Regions from separate parts of the Buttiauxella sp. AC142 genome, predicted to be linked through region 4. Evidence: predicted binding sites of a transcription regulator. Region 4 holds the regulator's gene; each other region holds the start of a gene.
The links. The regulator CRP, encoded in region 4, controls carbon source genes, mostly activating them, when cyclic AMP is high. The targets are predictions, from matches to a motif close to ATGTGANNNNNNTCACAT.

Region 1 (4,202 bases), 630 kb from region 4:
TAATCTTTGCGGCCCAGCATACGAATGTGATTACGCATCGCTGCAATATGTTCATTGAGCGCACTTTCTCGCGTTAACTCGTCGTCGCCATTGTAATAACGTTCATAGGCCACCAGCGTCATCTTGGCGTCGATCACCACATCTTTGCCTTGCGGCAAACGTACGATGACATCTGGCTGCATACGGCTGTTATTTTCGAGCTGGATATTCACCTGAGTTTCGTATTCATAACCTTCACGTAAACCGGATGCTTCCAGTACGCGGGTCAATACGACCTCGCCCCAGTTACCCTGCGTTTTGTTATCCCCTTTCAGGGCTTTGGTGAGGTTTAGCGCCTCTTGCGCCATCTGAGCATTTAGCTGCTGAAGGTTGCGGATCTCATGAGTCAGCGTGTGCCGCTCGCGAGCCTCCTGACCAAAGCTATCCTGCACCTGGCGGCGAAAGCCATCCAGTTGTTCGCGCAATGGCGACAGCAAGCCATTCAAACTTTGGCGGTTTTGTTCTTCAACTTTTCGGCCGCTTTGTTCAAAGATTCGGTTGGCGAGGTTTTCAAATTGTTCGCTGAGTCGCTGTTCGCTATTAAGCATCTGGCGATGTTTATCGTCAGCATTTAGACGGGTTTGCTCCAGCAATGTGGAGAGTTCGCGGATATCCGCTTCCTGCGCACTGTTGATTTCTAGCTGCGTGCGTAATTCACGATTGAGTTGCTCGCATTCCTCTTTCCAGTGCTGGTTTTGCTGCATTTCTTGCCGGGCAGCAGTGAGTTCGCCGTAGATTTCTCGCTGCTCTTCATACAGTGCAGATTGCCGCTGTGCTGCCCGCAAACTTGCCAGCAACCAGCCAGTCAGAACACCAACCAGCGCAATACCGAGCCCGAATAAAATAGAAATATCCACAGTCACTCCCACAAAGCCATACCAGGCATCAGCAAAATAAAATTGTGCTGTATAAATGTCCAGATGAAAAGGAGTTTACTGCGAGGCGTTACGCAAAGCGTAAAAATAAGCCGGCTTGCACCGGCTTTAAGGGATTAGATTAAGCGACGAGCAGCTTCGACCACAATTTTCACCGCGTGGCTTTCGGTTTTCTTCATGGTTTCAGCGTTAGGAATTTCTTGCTGAGTACGGTTTACAATCACGCCTGCAACCATACCGGCACGCAGACCCTGGCTTGCGCACATGGTCAACAGTGTGGCGGATTCCATCTCATAGTTCATCACACCCATCTGCTGCCACTCTTCCATGGAGCCTTTGTAGCGGTTCACTACGCGGCCTGAGAAGGTGTCGTAACGCTCCTGGCCTGGGTAGAAAGTATCGGAGGACGCCGTCACACCAATGTGCGTGGTCGCGCCGATAGACTTCGCAGCTTCAACCAGAGCGGTGGTACACGCAAAATCAGCAACCGCTGGGAATTCCATTGGCGCAAAGTGCAGGCTGGCACCATCAAGGCGCACAGAAGCCGTAGTCACCAGAACATCACCGACGTTGATATGTGGCTGAATCGCACCGGTCGTGCCAATACGCAAGAAGGTACGAATGCCCAACTGCGCTAATTCTTCCACAGCGATAGAAGTAGACGGGCCACCGATACCGGTTGAGCAGACGATCACTGGCTTGCCGTCTAACTCAGCACGCCAGGTAGTAAATTCACGGTGGGCAGCCAATTTGACCGGCTTGTCCATCAGTACAGCGATTTTTTCAACTCGCTCAGGGTCGCCCGGGACGATGGCAAGTGTTGCCCCCTGCAGGTCGCTTTTAGTGAGGCCGAGGTGAAAAACATCAGACTTGGACATAACAGACTCCTCTGTTTAATAGGTTGGCTTGCATTGCTTAGAGGTACTGTACAGAACCCCGGTAAAGAATTTCGTGACGCATTTCACTTTGAATGAAACAAGTTACATTATTTTCAACTGCAATAGTGATGAAAATCACATTTATGCAGGTATTCATTCATTGCGCTTATACCTAAACAACAGACACCGAACCACTCCCAAATTCATTCAATTTGCACGGGGTTGGCTATAGTTACCGCTGTGCGTTATTAAAAAAGGATAATGACAATGAAAGAAGAACAACAATCAGGTCAATCGCCGGGCGGAAATTTCGCACCCGCGGCCTCCCCTCTTGCTTCCACTGTATTACATACCCCGGACAACGGAGTTTTGGCAGGGGAAACCTCTATACCCACTCAGGGCGAAAACATGCCCGCTTACCACGCCAGGCCGAAAGGTGTTGAAGGCTCTTTACCGATCGTAATTGTGGTGCAGGAAATTTTCGGCGTACATGAACATATTCGCGATGTTTGCCGTCGCCTGGCGTTAGAAGGCTATCTCGCTGTCGCGCCGGAACTCTACTTTCGCCAGGGCGATCCTAATGATTTTGCTGATATTCAGACGCTGTTTAGCGGGCTGGTTTCTAAAGTTCCCGATGCACAAGTTCTGGCAGATCTCGATCACGTAGCCAACTGGGCAGCGAGAAATGGCGGTGATGCACACCGCCTGATGGTGACTGGTTTTTGTTGGGGCGGACGTATCGCATGGTTATACGCCGCGCATAATCCACAACTGAAAGCGGCGGTCGCCTGGTACGGTAAACTGGTGGGAGAAAAATCGCTGAATTCTCCACATCACCCGGTCGATGTGGCTATCAACCTTAATGCACCGGTACTCGGACTGTACGGCGGGCAAGATACGGGAATACCGCTGGATACCGTAGAAACCATGCGCCAGGCGTTACGCGCAGCGAATGCTAACGCAGAAATTATCGTCTATCCCCAAGCAGGTCATGCCTTCAATGCAGATTATCGTCCGAGCTACCATGAAGAATCAGCAAAAGATGGCTGGCAGCGCATGCTGCGCTGGTTCGAGCGTTACGCGGCCAAGAAGTAACGGATTTCGCCCTGGTACTACCGGGGCATTTACCCTATCAATAATAAGTGTATTAGCTCACACTCTTGAGTCTGCTTTTTTTAATCCTGTCGCCTTACAACACGTTGGTGTATGGATTATTGATTACATTCGAAAATGAAGGTGGGTTTAAGTAGAGGGAACTTAGTTCTATAGCCTGTTACATATTTTTATTGGCTTATATATTTAATCAATAATTTACAGGATGGGTATTAAGTATATAAATAGTTAATACCCGGATTGATTCTATAAATAATTTGCATCCCTTTATTCTTAAGAACAGAATCTGAAAACCTTCTGTTTAAAACATATTTCTTAAGAAACCATGATAAAGGGAATAAATCATGTCAGAACTGAGGCCGCATAAACCCAAAGACTATTTGTTAGACGAGCATACCTTTAGCTCCTTTCCCAGCATGAGCCCCGCAATACGTGATATGGCCGTAATGAACGGTACATTTATTACAGAAAGCCGCTACATCATGTTGCTTACGCTGGATGAAGCGCAGAATGTTGTGGATGAACTTCTCGGCAAGGTCGATTACATGTTTTCTTACCGGGCTGGCCCAGGAAACATTAAAGACGGTTTGGATGGGTTTCGAACTGCCAGTAAATTGATGACATACCATAATGAATTTGGAAAACTCGTTATCAGATTCCAGTCACTGGGAATCAGAGCGCTAAAATGCCGTATAGGCGGAACGGATTATATTAAATTAACTGGCTACCCTGCATTACGACGTATTCTGAATGGCACACGTTATAGTTTACGCAATCCACAAATACTGGAAATGGGGATTGGAATACGTGGACTCGGTACTTCAATTGTTAAAGGCACTAAATTTTGTATTTGTTGCTCACTTGCCTGGCGAGCCGTGGAACTGATATTTAAATCGAATTATGATCTGGTTGATTTTTTAGTTGATGTCACGATGGATGTCGCAAAGATTATTGTGTCAAGTGTGGTGCTTGGGGTTGTGGGTGGAGTATTTGTTTTACTGGGAGCGCCAGTAATTGTTACAGCATCTATAGTTATCATCGCAGGTATAGCTCTAAATATAGAATTAAATGCATTAGATGATCAGCTTGGTTTATCTGCCAGCCTAAAAGAAAAATTACGTATTGCCCTGGCAGAAGAGCAACGGATGAACGAGTGGAATCAGCAACACTCTTCTTCATTTCTAAACTTACTCGCGAATACATCGGACTAAAAATGCATAGAGAAACTATTTTAGAATGGCTACTGTATCGTGGCGCTGCTGTCGTTTTGATTCTCATAATGTACGCATTACTTTAT
Region 2 (4,202 bases), 2.6 Mb from region 4:
ACTGCGTGTTTATTACTATCCCGCAGGGAAAAATAGCGTAACCGTTTACCCGATAGGCATTGGCCAACTCGGTGGCGACACCGTGACACCAACTATGGTCACAAGCGTTTCAGATAAACGCGCCAACCCGACCTGGACGCCAACGGCCAATATTCGCGCGCGCTATCTGGCGAACGGAATCAAACTTCCGGCGGTCGTCCCAGCCGGGCCGGAAAACCCAATGGGCCACCATGCCATTCGCCTCGCAGCCTATGGCGGCGTTTATCTGCTGCACGGAACAAATGCGGACTTTGGGATTGGAATGCGCGTGAGTTCTGGCTGTATTCGACTGCGTGATGACGATATTAAAGCGTTGTACAAAGAGATGCCTGTTGGTACGCCAGTGCGCATCATCAACACCGCGATTAAAACCTCAGTGGAGCCCGATGGCAGGCGTTTAGTTGAAGTCCATCAGCCTCTGTCTAAACACATTGATGACGATCCGAAAGTGCTTCCGATTGTGTTAACGGAGCAGATGAAACAGTTCCAGTCTGCACCGGAAACAGATGCTAGCGTCATGGAGCAAGCCATGCAGCACCGCTCCGGGATGCCGATTGAAGTGAACGCGTACGGTATTGCCAGCACCGAGATTTAATTGTTTTGAGATGCAAAAAGGCCCTGTTTTTTAACAGGGCCTTTTTTTATGAAACTGATTTACCGTGAATCTTATTTATAAATTACCGCAGTACCGTGCAATGTATTCGGGCCAGTGACTGAAGTAATACGGAATGAACTCGCACCCATTTCATCAGCTTTCTGAGCCAGTTGGTCTTCAAGAGAACCCAGGTTAGTCCCGGCGGTTGCAGTGATAGTGCCTACTTTCTGTTGGCCTGCTGGCGTTGCCTGAACTTCAACAGCCGCGAAGCTTGCGAAAGAGATTGAGCTAAGAACAACAGCAGCGATAAGAGTTTTGACGTTTTTCATGATTTTTGACCTTAAGCAGATGATTTGTAAGCCCGTTAATTTATTTACTTAACGTTCGATAAGTAAATAATAAACGTGATCTACATCACACGTCAAATTATTTTTATAACGACCGTTAATTATTTTATTAATGACTTACTTTTCATACAGATAGCCATGATTTATTTTTGGACAAACTAGCAGTAGAAGCCATGAGATATTATTTTTATAATGATCGCTCATAAAATAGAAAAGGTTAAAACGGCTAATTATGTCTACCGACACCTGCGATACCAAAAAAAGCCGTGGCCGACCAAAAGTGTTCGACAAAGAATCCGCACTCGATAAGGCCATGGTTTTGTTCTGGCAACACGGCTACGAAGCCACTTCAATGGCACATCTGGTTGAGGCAACAGGGGCAAAAGCCCCAACGTTATATGCCGAATTCACCAATAAAGAGGGTTTGTTCAAGGCCGTCTTAGACCGCTATCTGGCTCGTGTGACGAAACTGCGAGAGACCTGCCTGCGTTGTGACAATCGAACGCTTGAAGAGGCGCTTGAGGATTATCTTTATCTGGTGGCGAAACTGTTTACCGATAAAGAAACCCCAACGGGCTGCTTTATGATTTGTACTTCATCCGTTCTGGCAGTTTCATCGCACGATATCTCTGAAATGATCAAGGCTCGTCAGTCTCTGCTCGAAGCTACGCTGCTTAAATTCCTCGAGCAGCACCAACAGAAAGGTGAAATCCCGGCCACAACCTGCGTTCGAAATTTGGCTAAATACCTGTGTTGCATTGTTCAGGGCATGTCAGTCAGCGCGCGGGAAGATGCAAGCCACGAGGAATTAAAGCAGATCGTCAACACGACACTTCGCTTGTTACCGGAGCTGAAAAAAATCTAACCCTCGGCGGCGCCTGCCGCCCTTTTCAGCAATAGAAAAAGGCCCTGTTTTTCAACAGGGCCTTTCTTATGGAGAGAGTTTTTACTTAGAGGGCACAGGCTTATTTATAAATTACCGCAGTACCGTGCAATGTATTTGGTCCAGTGACTGAAGTAATGCGGAATGAACTTGCGCCCATTGCTTCAGCTTTCTGCGCCAGTTGGTCTTCCAGAGAACCCAGGTTAGTCCCGGCGGATGCGCTGATCGTTCCTACTTTCTGCTCGCCAACTGGGGCAGCCTGAACTTCAACAGCTGCAAAGCTTGCAAATGAAATTGAGCTAAGAACAACAGCAGCAATAAGATTTTTTACGTTTTTCATGATAGTTACCTTGGATAAACATTTATAAGGCCGTTAAATTTATTTACTTAACGTTCGATAACTAAATCATAAACGTGATCTGCATCACACGTCAAATTAATTTTATAATGACCGTTAATTATTTTATAAAAGCTTATATTTTCATAAGCATAGGAAATAATTATTTTTCCACTCTTCCCTATAGCTACCGCGTGATATTATTTTTATAATGATCGTTCAATAAACAGACAAAGGTTAAACGGCGCATATGTCATCTGATACGACTTGCATTAAAAAAAGCCGTGGCCGACCGAAAGTGTTTGACAGGGAAGCAGCACTCGACAAGGCCATGGCTTTGTTCTGGCAACACGGTTATGAAGCCACTTCATTGGCGCATCTGGTCGAAGCGACGGGCGCAAAAGCTCCGACGCTGTACGCAGAGTTCACCAACAAAGAAGGGTTATTCAAAGCCGTTCTGGACCGCTATATCGAACGTTTCTCGCAAATGCGTGAGAATTGCCTGTTCTGCGAAGAACGCACGCTCGAGCAAGCACTGGAAGATTATTTTTCGCTGATTGCGAAGCTCTTTACTGAGAAAGACACGCCAACAGGTTGCTTTATCATCTGTACTTCCTCCGTGCTGGCCGCATCTTCGGAAGATATCGCGGCAGTGATAAAAACGCGTCAGTCGATGCAGGAAGAAACGCTGGTGCGTTTTCTGGCCAAGCGCCAGGAACAAGGCGAAATGCCTGCGACCAGTTGTATCCGTAAATTGGCTAAGTACCTGTGCTGTATTATTCAGGGGATGTCAGTGAGCGCGCGCGAAAACGCCAGCTATGAAGAGCTGATGCAAATCGTGAATACGACGATGCGGCTGATGCCAGAACTTAAAAAAATCTAATACAGGGCGGCGTTTGCCGCCCTGCTCTTTTAACGCTCCCGCCCTTTACTCCAGTACGCCATAAAGTTGATGGTGTCATGGTTCACACCGCATTCACCAATCAAATGGCGGCGCAGGAGTTTCACCACCGTGGATTCTGCCGCGACCCAGCCGTAAAAATCATTGCTTACCGTAGTCGCTTTATCCCACAGCAGTTCGCCTTCCGCTTCTTCATTAAGTTCCTCCGTCACGCCTGCGGCTTCAGGTAGCTGCACATTTTCTCTGACGGATTTGAGCAGGCATTCTCCATGCGAGGCATTCGCTGTTTTACGCGCTAACCAGTGAATTTGCGCGAAACTGAACTCGCTCAAATCGACACAGTCACCTTCGTCTGGCACTTCAAAAAATGCCTGAATTTGTGGCGGGTTCTGCCCCGCAGCCAGCAATTCAAGAATACCTTTCGCTGCGGGCAATGCCGTTTCGTCGGCGATGATTAGCCCATGGCGTAAACCGCTCGGCGGAGTCCATTCGTATCCACCGCTGTCTTGAGTATATTCGGCATTAGGCGCAACGATTTGAATCTGGTCGCCAGGTCGCGAGTTAATTGCCCATGCTGAGGCCGGCCCTTCCGTACCGTGGCTGACAAATTCAACGGTGACTTCCTGGCGCTCGCGATCAACCTTGCGCAAGGTATAAGTGCGCACCACGGGTCGCTTTTCTCTGGGCAATTGTTGCAGCAATTGATACCACTCGCCTTGCTCCGGCAGAGCAGGAATAGAGCCATCTTCAGAGGGGAATAACATTTTGATTCGCTGATCGGGCGAGTCACATTTCATATGTGCAACATCCGGACCGCCAAACACCAGACTCAATAGCGAAGGTGAAACTTGCGATTTATGCACTAACTGGACATTAAACAAGCGATACCCTTGCACTCCTGCCATTTCGACTCCTTTGCCGCATCAGGCCAACATCCAGAAAAAGTAAACCACATAAATCATGTGATTATTCATAAGATTAATTTAAGAAATACTATCAATTGAGATTGATAATGAGAACCGTTATCGGCAAAATCCAGTCCGTTCTTATTTCAAAATATTTTCAAATGTTAATCTTTTCCATCTAAGGAATGATGATGA
Region 3 (4,202 bases), 1.1 Mb from region 4:
ATAATCAATATGCAAAAAAGTGTGATTTAATCCACATCTGATTTCCCTGTCTGACAGAATGCACATATAATGCGCGCTTAAATCGCTCCGTCTCTTCACTAACTAGCCTGCATGGCCATAAATACTTCGCATAAAATGAATATGAAACTACGCACAATTTTACTGGCATTTGTGGCTGTCGTGGCTTTTAGCAAAACAGCTTCTGCCGTGACTTATCCTCTGCCAACCGATGGCAGTCGTCTGATTGGTCAAAACCAGGTTGTTACTATCCCTGAAGGTAGCACTGCACCGCTGGAAGAATATGCGGCGCGTTACCAGATGGGCCTTTCCAACATGCTGGAAGCTAACCCAGGTGTAGACCCGTATCTGCCAAAGCCTGGCACCATCCTGAACATTCCTCAGCAGTTAATTCTGCCGGATACCGTTCATGAAGGTATCGTGATTAACAGTGCTGAAATGCGCCTTTACTACTACCCGGCTGGCACCAACACCGTTATCGTGTTGCCAATCGGTATCGGCCAGTTGGGTAAAGATACTCCGCTGAACTGGACCACTAAGGTAGAACGTAAGAAAGCAGGCCCGACCTGGACACCAACGGCAAAAATGCACGCAGAATATATTGCTGCCGGTACGCCGCTGCCAGCCGTTGTTCCAGCCGGTCCGGATAACCCAATGGGTCTGTACGCGCTGTACATTGGCCGTCTGTATGCGATTCACGGCACCAACGCCAACTTTGGTATCGGCCTGCGTGTGAGCCACGGTTGTGTGCGTCTGCGTAACGAAGACATCAAATTCCTGTTCGAGAAAGTGCCAGTCGGTACGCGCGTTCAGTTCATCAACGAACCGGTGAAAGCCACCGTTGAGCCAGATGGTACGCGCTATGTAGAAGTGCATAACCCACTGTCCACGACTGAAGAGCAGTTCAACTCAACTGAGATCGTGCCAATCGCGCTGAAAAGCAACGTGACTGCCATTACCGCTCAGCCAGACGTTGACAGCACCGTGCTGGATCAGGCGATTCTGAACCGTTCCGGTATGCCGGTACGTTTGAACTAATCGAACCTTTCGAGCATAACTAAGCGACCTACGGGTCGCTTTTTTTATGCCTGCAAAATGGGATTTGGCAGATTGCCCAAAACATTCTGGAACGTTCCAATTTGGAATATTTGGTATGCTCATAATTCATGATGTGATCGGTAGCACATTTTCAGCTTTAATTGTATGATGAATGCGTTTCTTAAAGGGTCATCACCATGCGTAATTCGCTCACCGTAATTTGGCAGTACCTGCGTTCATTTGTATTAATTTACATATGCTTATATGTGGGCATTGCTATTGCATCGCTGTTGCCGATCACCATTCCCGGCAGCATTATTGGCATGTTAATTCTGTTTGTTTTGCTCTCTCTGCAAATCCTGCCAGCGAAATGGGTTAAACCAAGTTGCCACCTGCTGATTCGTTATATGGCGTTGCTCTTTGTACCGATTGGTGTGGGCGTCATGCAGTATGTTGATGTGATTAAACAGCAATTTGGCCCGGTGGTTGTCTCCTGCTTTATCAGTACCTTAGTGGTATTAGTTATCGTGAGCTGGAGTTCTCATTTGGTTCACGGCGAACGTAAAGTCGTGGGTGAAAGCGAGGGTGAAACAAAATGATGCATCATATCTGGTGGTCTTTACCTTTAACACTGGTGACCTTCTTTCTCGCCCGCCAAATCGGAATGCGCTATAAGTCACCGCTGCTGAACCCGTTACTGGTTTCGATGATTGTTATCATCCCTATTCTGGTGTTTACCGGAACGCCCTATGATCACTATTTCGCTGGCAGTAAAGTGCTGAACGATTTGCTACAACCGGCGGTAGTTGCCCTCGCATTCCCACTGTATGAACAGCTTCACCAGATTCGTGCACGCTGGAAATCCATTATCACTATCTGTTTTATTGGCAGCATGGTCGCGATGATTACCGGTACATCGGTTGCATTATTAATGGGTGCCACACCGCAAATCGCCGCGTCAATCTTGCCTAAGTCTGTCACCACACCGATTGCCATGGCTGTGGGCGGCAGTATAGGCGGCATCCCGGCAATTAGCGCCGTCTGCGTGATTTTCGTGGGGATTCTGGGCGCGGTATTTGGCCATAGCATTCTGAATCTAATGGGTATTAAAACCAAAGCGTCGCGCGGCCTGTCGATGGGTGCTGCCTCTCACGCCCTTGGGACTGCGCGTTGTGCTGAACTGGATTTCCAGGAAGGCGCATTCAGCTCACTGGCGCTGGTGATTTGCGGCATTATTACGTCGCTGGTTGCCCCATTCTTATTCCCGGTGATTTTGGCTGTATTTGGTTAAAACTTGCGAGAGATCGCGCAATTTCATTCTTTATTTCATAAGTTGCATTTGTAATTAGAGAAAGATCACATATAAAGCCCATACAGAACCGTAAACTACGGTTCAATTACTTGTTATGAGGCTACGATCCATGCGCTCACGTTTTCAGGCTGCTCTCGCACAACTCCCGGCTTCACTGCAAGCCGCTTTGCAACCCTTGATTGCTGATGCCCACTTCCCGGCGATGTTTAGCGCTACTGAAGTGGAATCATTGAAAACCCAGACAGGGTTTGATGATGACGCGCTGGCATTTGCTTTGCTGCCGCTTGCAGCAGCCTGTGCCCGCGCGGATTTGTCGCAGTTCTATGTGGGTGCGGTAGCGCGTGGCGTCAGCGGAAATCTCTATTTCGGCGGCAATATGGAGTTTCTTGGCTCCACCATGCAGCAAACCGTTCATGCCGAGCAAAGTGCAATTACCCATGCGTGGATGCGTGGCGAAAAAGCCCTCGCCGCGATTACCGTCAACTATACGCCGTGTGGCCATTGCCGCCAGTTTATGAATGAACTGAACAGCGGCGTGGCATTGCGCATTAATTTGCCGGGCCGCAAGCCTGCAACTCTTGGCGACTATCTGCCAGACGCATTTGGTCCGCGTGATTTAGAAATCAAAACGTTGCTGCTGGATGAAATGGATCATGGTTTTACGCTGCAAGGCGATGAACTCAGCCATGCCGCCATCACGGCTGCAAACCGCAGCCATGCGCCTTACAGTAATGCGCCTTCGGGTGTCGCGCTGGAAATGCGCGATGGGACAATTTTCACCGGTAGTTATGCGGAAAACGCCGCATTCAACCCTTCCCTACCCCCGCTGCAAGCTGCGCTGAATCTGTTGAGCCTTTCCGGCTACGATTACAATGATATCCAGCGTGCGATTCTGGCTGAAAAAGCCGAAGCGCCATTGACACAATGGGACGCGACAGTCGCCACGTTAAAAGCGTTGGGCTGTATGAATATCGACCGCGCACTGTTGAATTGATGAGAACGATGCGGGCGCAAGAGCGCTCGCATTGGCGATTTTTAGTCCAACCAATTCCGCGAATCTTGCTCTTCACCACCAGGTAAAGTAGCCTTGGATAAAATTCCATCCCTTTATTGAGCCGCAAGTCCATGTTGAAGCGCTTGTTTTATAGCCTGTTGGTGATAATCGGCTTGGCTGTGGTGGCTGCGCTTTGTCTTGACCGCTGGATAAGCTGGAAAACTGCACCTTACGTTTACGACGAACTGCAAGATTTGCCCTATCGCCAGGTTGGTGTGGTGTTGGGCACCGCCAAGTATTACCGCACCGGTGTGATTAATCAGTATTATCAATTCCGAATTCAGGGTGCGTTAAATGCCTATAACAGCGGCAAGGTAAACTACCTGCTGTTGAGCGGCGATAATGCGCTGCAAAGCTACAACGAACCCATGACCATGCGTAAAGACCTGATTGCCGGTGGTGTCGATCCAGCCGATATCGTGCTCGATTACGCTGGTTTCCGTACGCTGGACTCTATCGTTCGTACGCGAAAAGTCTTTGATACCAATGATTTTATTATTATCACTCAGCGTTTTCACTGCGAACGCGCCCTCTTTATTGCCCTGCATATGGGCATTCAGGCGCAGTGTTACGCCGTCCCTTCGCCAAAAAATATGATGACAGTGCGTATCAGGGAGTTTGGTGCGCGTTTAGGTGCGCTGGCAGATTTGTATATCTTCAAACGTGAGCCGCGCTTCCTGGGGCCGCTAGTCCCTATTCCTGCCATGCATGAAGTGCCTGAAGATGCGCAAGCTTATCCGGCAGTCACACCAGAACAGTTGCTGGAATTGCAGAAGAAAG
Region 4 (4,202 bases):
ATACTGCATAATACAACTGCCTTCACCCAACCAAACTTGCTACTACCCATGGAGTTGTTGCCTTATGTCAGCCAAACATCCGGTTATTGCCGTAACAGGTTCCAGCGGCGCGGGAACGACCACCACCAGCATCGCCTTCCGTAAAATCTTCCAGCAATTAAACCTACGTGCAGCTGAAGTTGAAGGCGACAGTTTCCATCGTTTCACCCGTCCTGAAATGGATATGGCGATTCGTAAAGCGCGTGACCTTGGCCGTCATATCAGCTACTTCGGGCCGGAAGCCAACGACTTTGGCTTGCTTGAACAAACGTTTATTGAATACGGCAAAACCGGGCAGGGTAAATCACGTAAATATCTTCATACCTATGATGAAGCCGTACCCTGGAATCAGATTCCCGGCACGTTTACTCCGTGGCAGCCGTTACCAGAACCGACTGATGTTTTGTTTTATGAAGGCTTGCATGGCGGAGTCGTTACCCCGCAGCACGACGTCGCCAATGCCGTCGATTTACTGGTTGGCGTAGTGCCGATTGTAAACCTGGAGTGGATTCAAAAACTGGTGCGCGACACCAGCGAGCGCGGTCATTCCCGTGAAGCGGTAATGGATTCCGTCGTGCGTTCGATGGACGATTACATCAACTACATCACGCCGCAGTTTTCCCGCACGCACATCAACTTCCAACGCGTACCGACGGTAGATACCTCTAACCCGTTTGCCGCACGCGGTATTCCGTCATTAGATGAAAGTTTTGTCGTGATTCATTTTCGCGGTCTGGATGATATCGACTTCCCGTATTTGCTCGCCATGCTGCAAGGCTCATTTATTTCCCACATCAATACATTAGTGGTGCCGGGCGGCAAGATGGGACTGGCAATGGAGTTGATCATGACGCCGTTGGTTAAGCGCCTGGCGGAAGGAAGAAATATCAATAATTAGGGCGGCTAAACACCGCCCTTTTCTTCACTCTAGCTTTCAATCACTTCGTAGCTATGGGTGATGTTTACGGCTTTTTCCAGCATCAACGCAACGGAACAGTACTTCTCAGCAGACAAGTCTACCGCACGCGAAACTGCATTATCTTTCAATTCTTTGCCTGTCACAATGAAATGCAGATTGATATGTGTGAACAGACGCGGGGCTTCTTCGCGGCGCTCAGAGGTCAGTTTCACTTCACAATCCGTCACGTTGTAGCGGCCTTTTTGCAAAATAGAAACTACGTCGATTGCGCTACAACCACCAGCGGACATCAGAACCATTTCCATCGGACTGGGTGCTTTATCGCCAGAATTACCGTCCATCAGAATCTGGTGTCCAGAAGCGGACTCCCCAAGGAAGGTTAACCCTTCAACCCACTTCACTCGTGCTTGCATGTTACTTCTCCCGTTGAAAAAATTGTCTTTCAGAGTACGCAGATTCAGCAAATCTGGCAATGGAAGGCGACCTGCGTCAAGCTGAAACGAGACAATAGGAGACACTTGTCAAAAGCTATGCTAAAACAATCCAGATGCTACATCGATACATTGACGTTATGCATGTATGCAGAGGACATCACTAATTACAGGCAGCAAGAATGACTTGCATGCCATCTCCCCAAGGTGGGGAATATTCTAATACTTGCAACGCCAGACAGGATGTTTAGCGTCCTGTCGTTGGTAGCCAGTTATAAAACAGAGGATAACCGCGCATGGTGCTTGGCAAACCGCAAACAGACCCGACTCTCGAATGGTTCTTGTCCCATTGCCACATTCATAAGTATCCATCGAAGAGCACACTGATTCACCAGGGTGAAAAGGCTGAGACGCTGTATTACATCGTCAAGGGTTCTGTGGCTGTTCTGATCAAAGATGAAGAGGGCAAGGAAATGATCCTCTCCTATCTGAATCAGGGCGATTTCATTGGCGAGTTAGGGCTGTTCGAAGAAGGTCAGGAACGTAGTGCTTGGGTTCGTGCTAAAAGTGCCTGCGAAGTGGCTGAAATTTCATATAAAAAATTCCGCCAGCTGATTCAGGTCAATCCAGATATCCTGATGCGCCTGTCTTCACAGATGGCTAGTCGTCTGCAAGTTACATCTGAGAAAGTGGGTAACCTGGCATTCCTGGATGTGACTGGTCGTATCGCGCAGACACTGCTGAACCTGGCTAAACAGCCTGATGCAATGACCCACCCGGACGGTATGCAGATAAAAATTACCCGTCAGGAAATCGGTCAGATCGTGGGTTGCTCTCGCGAAACCGTTGGTCGTATCTTGAAAATGCTGGAAGATCAAAATCTGATCTCTGCTCACGGTAAAACGATCGTCGTTTACGGCACTCGTTAATCTCCGTCTCAAAAATGGCGTGTTGCTTCATAACACGCCTTTTTTGTCTCTAAAAAACTAAATCCGAAACCCGATTAATTGAAGTTGCAGCAAGGCAGCAAGTGAGTTCATCCCGATGAGCTTACTCAAGTAAGTGATTCGGGTGAATGAACGCAGCTAACGCCGCTGCAGCTTTAAGTAAGAAGGGTTTATGTGGCGAAGACTGATCTACCATCCTGAAGTTAACTACGCACTGCGGCAAACGCTGGTGCTGTGCCTTCCGGTGGCAGTAGGTTTGCTCTTTGGCAATCTCCAGTCCGGCCTGCTTTTCTCTTTAGTCCCTGCCTGCTGCAACATTGCAGGACTTGATACTCCCCATAAACGCTTCTTCAAACGCCTGATCGTCGGCGGTAGCCTGTTTGCCGTCAGCAGTTTGATCATGCAGCTTTTATTGCTTTATACCTCAGTGCCGTTGCCGGTGATATTGGCCGTAATGGCGCTATTGCTGGGCGTCACAGCCGAAATCAGCTCCCTGCACGCTCGTCTGCTTCCCGCCTCACTCATTGCCGCGATCTTTACACTCAGCATGGCGGGGAATATGCCCATCTGGAAGCCAATGCTGCTGTATGTCAGCGGTACAATTTGGTACGGCGTGTTTAACTGGTTTTGGTTCTGGATGTGGCGCGAGCAGCCACTGCGCGAATCATTAAGCCTGCTCTATCGCCAACTGGCGGATTACTGCGAAGCCAAATATGGCATGCTAACGCAGCATACCGACCCTGAAAAAGCGCTGCCTCCGCTGCTGGCGCGTCAACAAAAAGCCGTTGATTTAATCACTATTTGCTACCAGCAATTACACATGCTGGCAGCGAATCAGCAAAACGGCTACAAGCGATTACTGCGCGCGTTTCAGGTCGCTCTGGATTTACAAGAACACATTTCCGTCAGCCTCCACCAACCTGCCGAAGTGCAAAAGCTGGTTGAGAAAAGTCACGCTGAAGCCGTGATTCGCTGGAACGCGCAGACCATTGCAGCGCGTTTACGCGTGCTGGCTGACGACATTCTTTATCATCGGTTCCCACAGCGTTTCACGATGGATAAACAGATTGATGCCCTTGAGAAAATCGCGCGTCAAAATCCGGATAACCCGGTTGGGCAATTTTGCCATTATCACTTCAGTCGGATTGGCCGTGTTTTACGCACCCAGCGCCCGTTGTATATCCGTGATTTGATGGAAGACCGGCAGCGTCGCTTGCCACTTTGGGCAGCACTGAAAAGCTATTTATCTTTGAAATCCGCCGCGCTGCGTAACGCCGCCAGATTAGGTGTAATGCTGACCATCGCCAGTATTTTGGGGGGGTTTTTACATCTGCCTAAACCTTACTGGATTTTGATGACGGTAATGTTTGTGACGCAAAACGGCTATGGCGCGACCCGGGTGAGAATTCTTCACCGGTCGGCAGGCACCATTGCAGGTTTAGCGATAGCGGGCATCGCGCTGCACTTCCACTTTCCGCAAGATATCGCGCTGGCCGCGATGTTGATCATTACGCTGGTCAGCTATTTGTTCATTCGTAAGAGTTACGGTTGGGCGACAATTGGCTTTACCGTCACGGCGGTTTACACCCTGCAACTCATCACCCTCAGCGCCGAGCAGTACATCGTTCCGCGCTTAATAGATACGCTGCTCGGCTGCCTGATTGCCTTTGGTGGCATGGTGTGGCTGTGGCCACAGTGGCAAAGTGGTTTACTGCGCCAGAACGCCCACGATGCTCTGGAGCGCGATCAGGATGCGATTCGCCTGATTCTGAGCAGCGACCCGGAACCCACCCCGCTGGCGTATTCGCGAATGAGGGTCAACCAGGCGCACAATGCCTTATTCAACTCGCTCAACCAGGCGATGCA

Region 1: a site for CRP is predicted at 1,916-1,933, ahead of udp (uridine phosphorylase). Genes of this name have one in related genera too.
Region 2: a site for CRP is predicted at 2,277-2,294, ahead of bhsA (multiple stress resistance protein BhsA). Genes of this name have one in related genera too.
Region 3: a site for CRP is predicted at 2,401-2,418, ahead of cdd (cytidine deaminase). Genes of this name have one in related genera too.

What each region holds. Positions count from the first base shown of each region.
Region 1 covers NZ_CEEDCH010000001.1:4,768,862-4,773,063, reverse strand. Annotated here, with positions in the region: gene rmuC (DNA recombination protein RmuC) at 1-896, opposite strand, end outside; gene udp (uridine phosphorylase) at 1,031-1,792, opposite strand; gene AC0IWZ_RS22265 (dienelactone hydrolase family protein) at 2,060-2,887, shown strand; gene AC0IWZ_RS22260 (hypothetical protein) at 3,250-4,116, shown strand; gene AC0IWZ_RS22255 (DUF1240 domain-containing protein) at 4,119-4,202, shown strand, end outside.
Region 2 covers NZ_CEEDCH010000001.1:1,575,930-1,580,131, reverse strand. Annotated here, with positions in the region: gene ldtC (L,D-transpeptidase LdtC) at 1-634, shown strand, start outside; gene bhsA (multiple stress resistance protein BhsA) at 706-963, opposite strand; gene AC0IWZ_RS07195 (TetR/AcrR family transcriptional regulator) at 1,214-1,846, shown strand; gene bhsA (multiple stress resistance protein BhsA) at 1,947-2,204, opposite strand; gene AC0IWZ_RS07185 (TetR/AcrR family transcriptional regulator) at 2,452-3,084, shown strand; gene AC0IWZ_RS07180 (siderophore-interacting protein) at 3,114-4,007, opposite strand; gene iutA (ferric aerobactin receptor IutA) at 4,202-4,202, shown strand, end outside.
Region 3 covers NZ_CEEDCH010000001.1:3,018,102-3,022,303, forward strand. Annotated here, with positions in the region: gene ldtB (L,D-transpeptidase) at 136-1,056, shown strand; gene AC0IWZ_RS14055 (CidA/LrgA family protein) at 1,254-1,655, shown strand; gene AC0IWZ_RS14060 (CidB/LrgB family autolysis modulator) at 1,652-2,347, shown strand; gene cdd (cytidine deaminase) at 2,478-3,362, shown strand; gene sanA (outer membrane permeability protein SanA) at 3,494-4,202, shown strand, end outside.
Region 4 covers NZ_CEEDCH010000001.1:4,141,077-4,145,278, forward strand. Annotated here, with positions in the region: gene AC0IWZ_RS19355 (phosphoribulokinase) at 65-937, shown strand; gene AC0IWZ_RS19360 (OsmC family protein) at 967-1,371, opposite strand; gene crp (cAMP-activated global transcriptional regulator CRP) at 1,686-2,318, shown strand; gene AC0IWZ_RS19370 (YccS/YhfK family putative transporter) at 2,509-4,202, shown strand, end outside.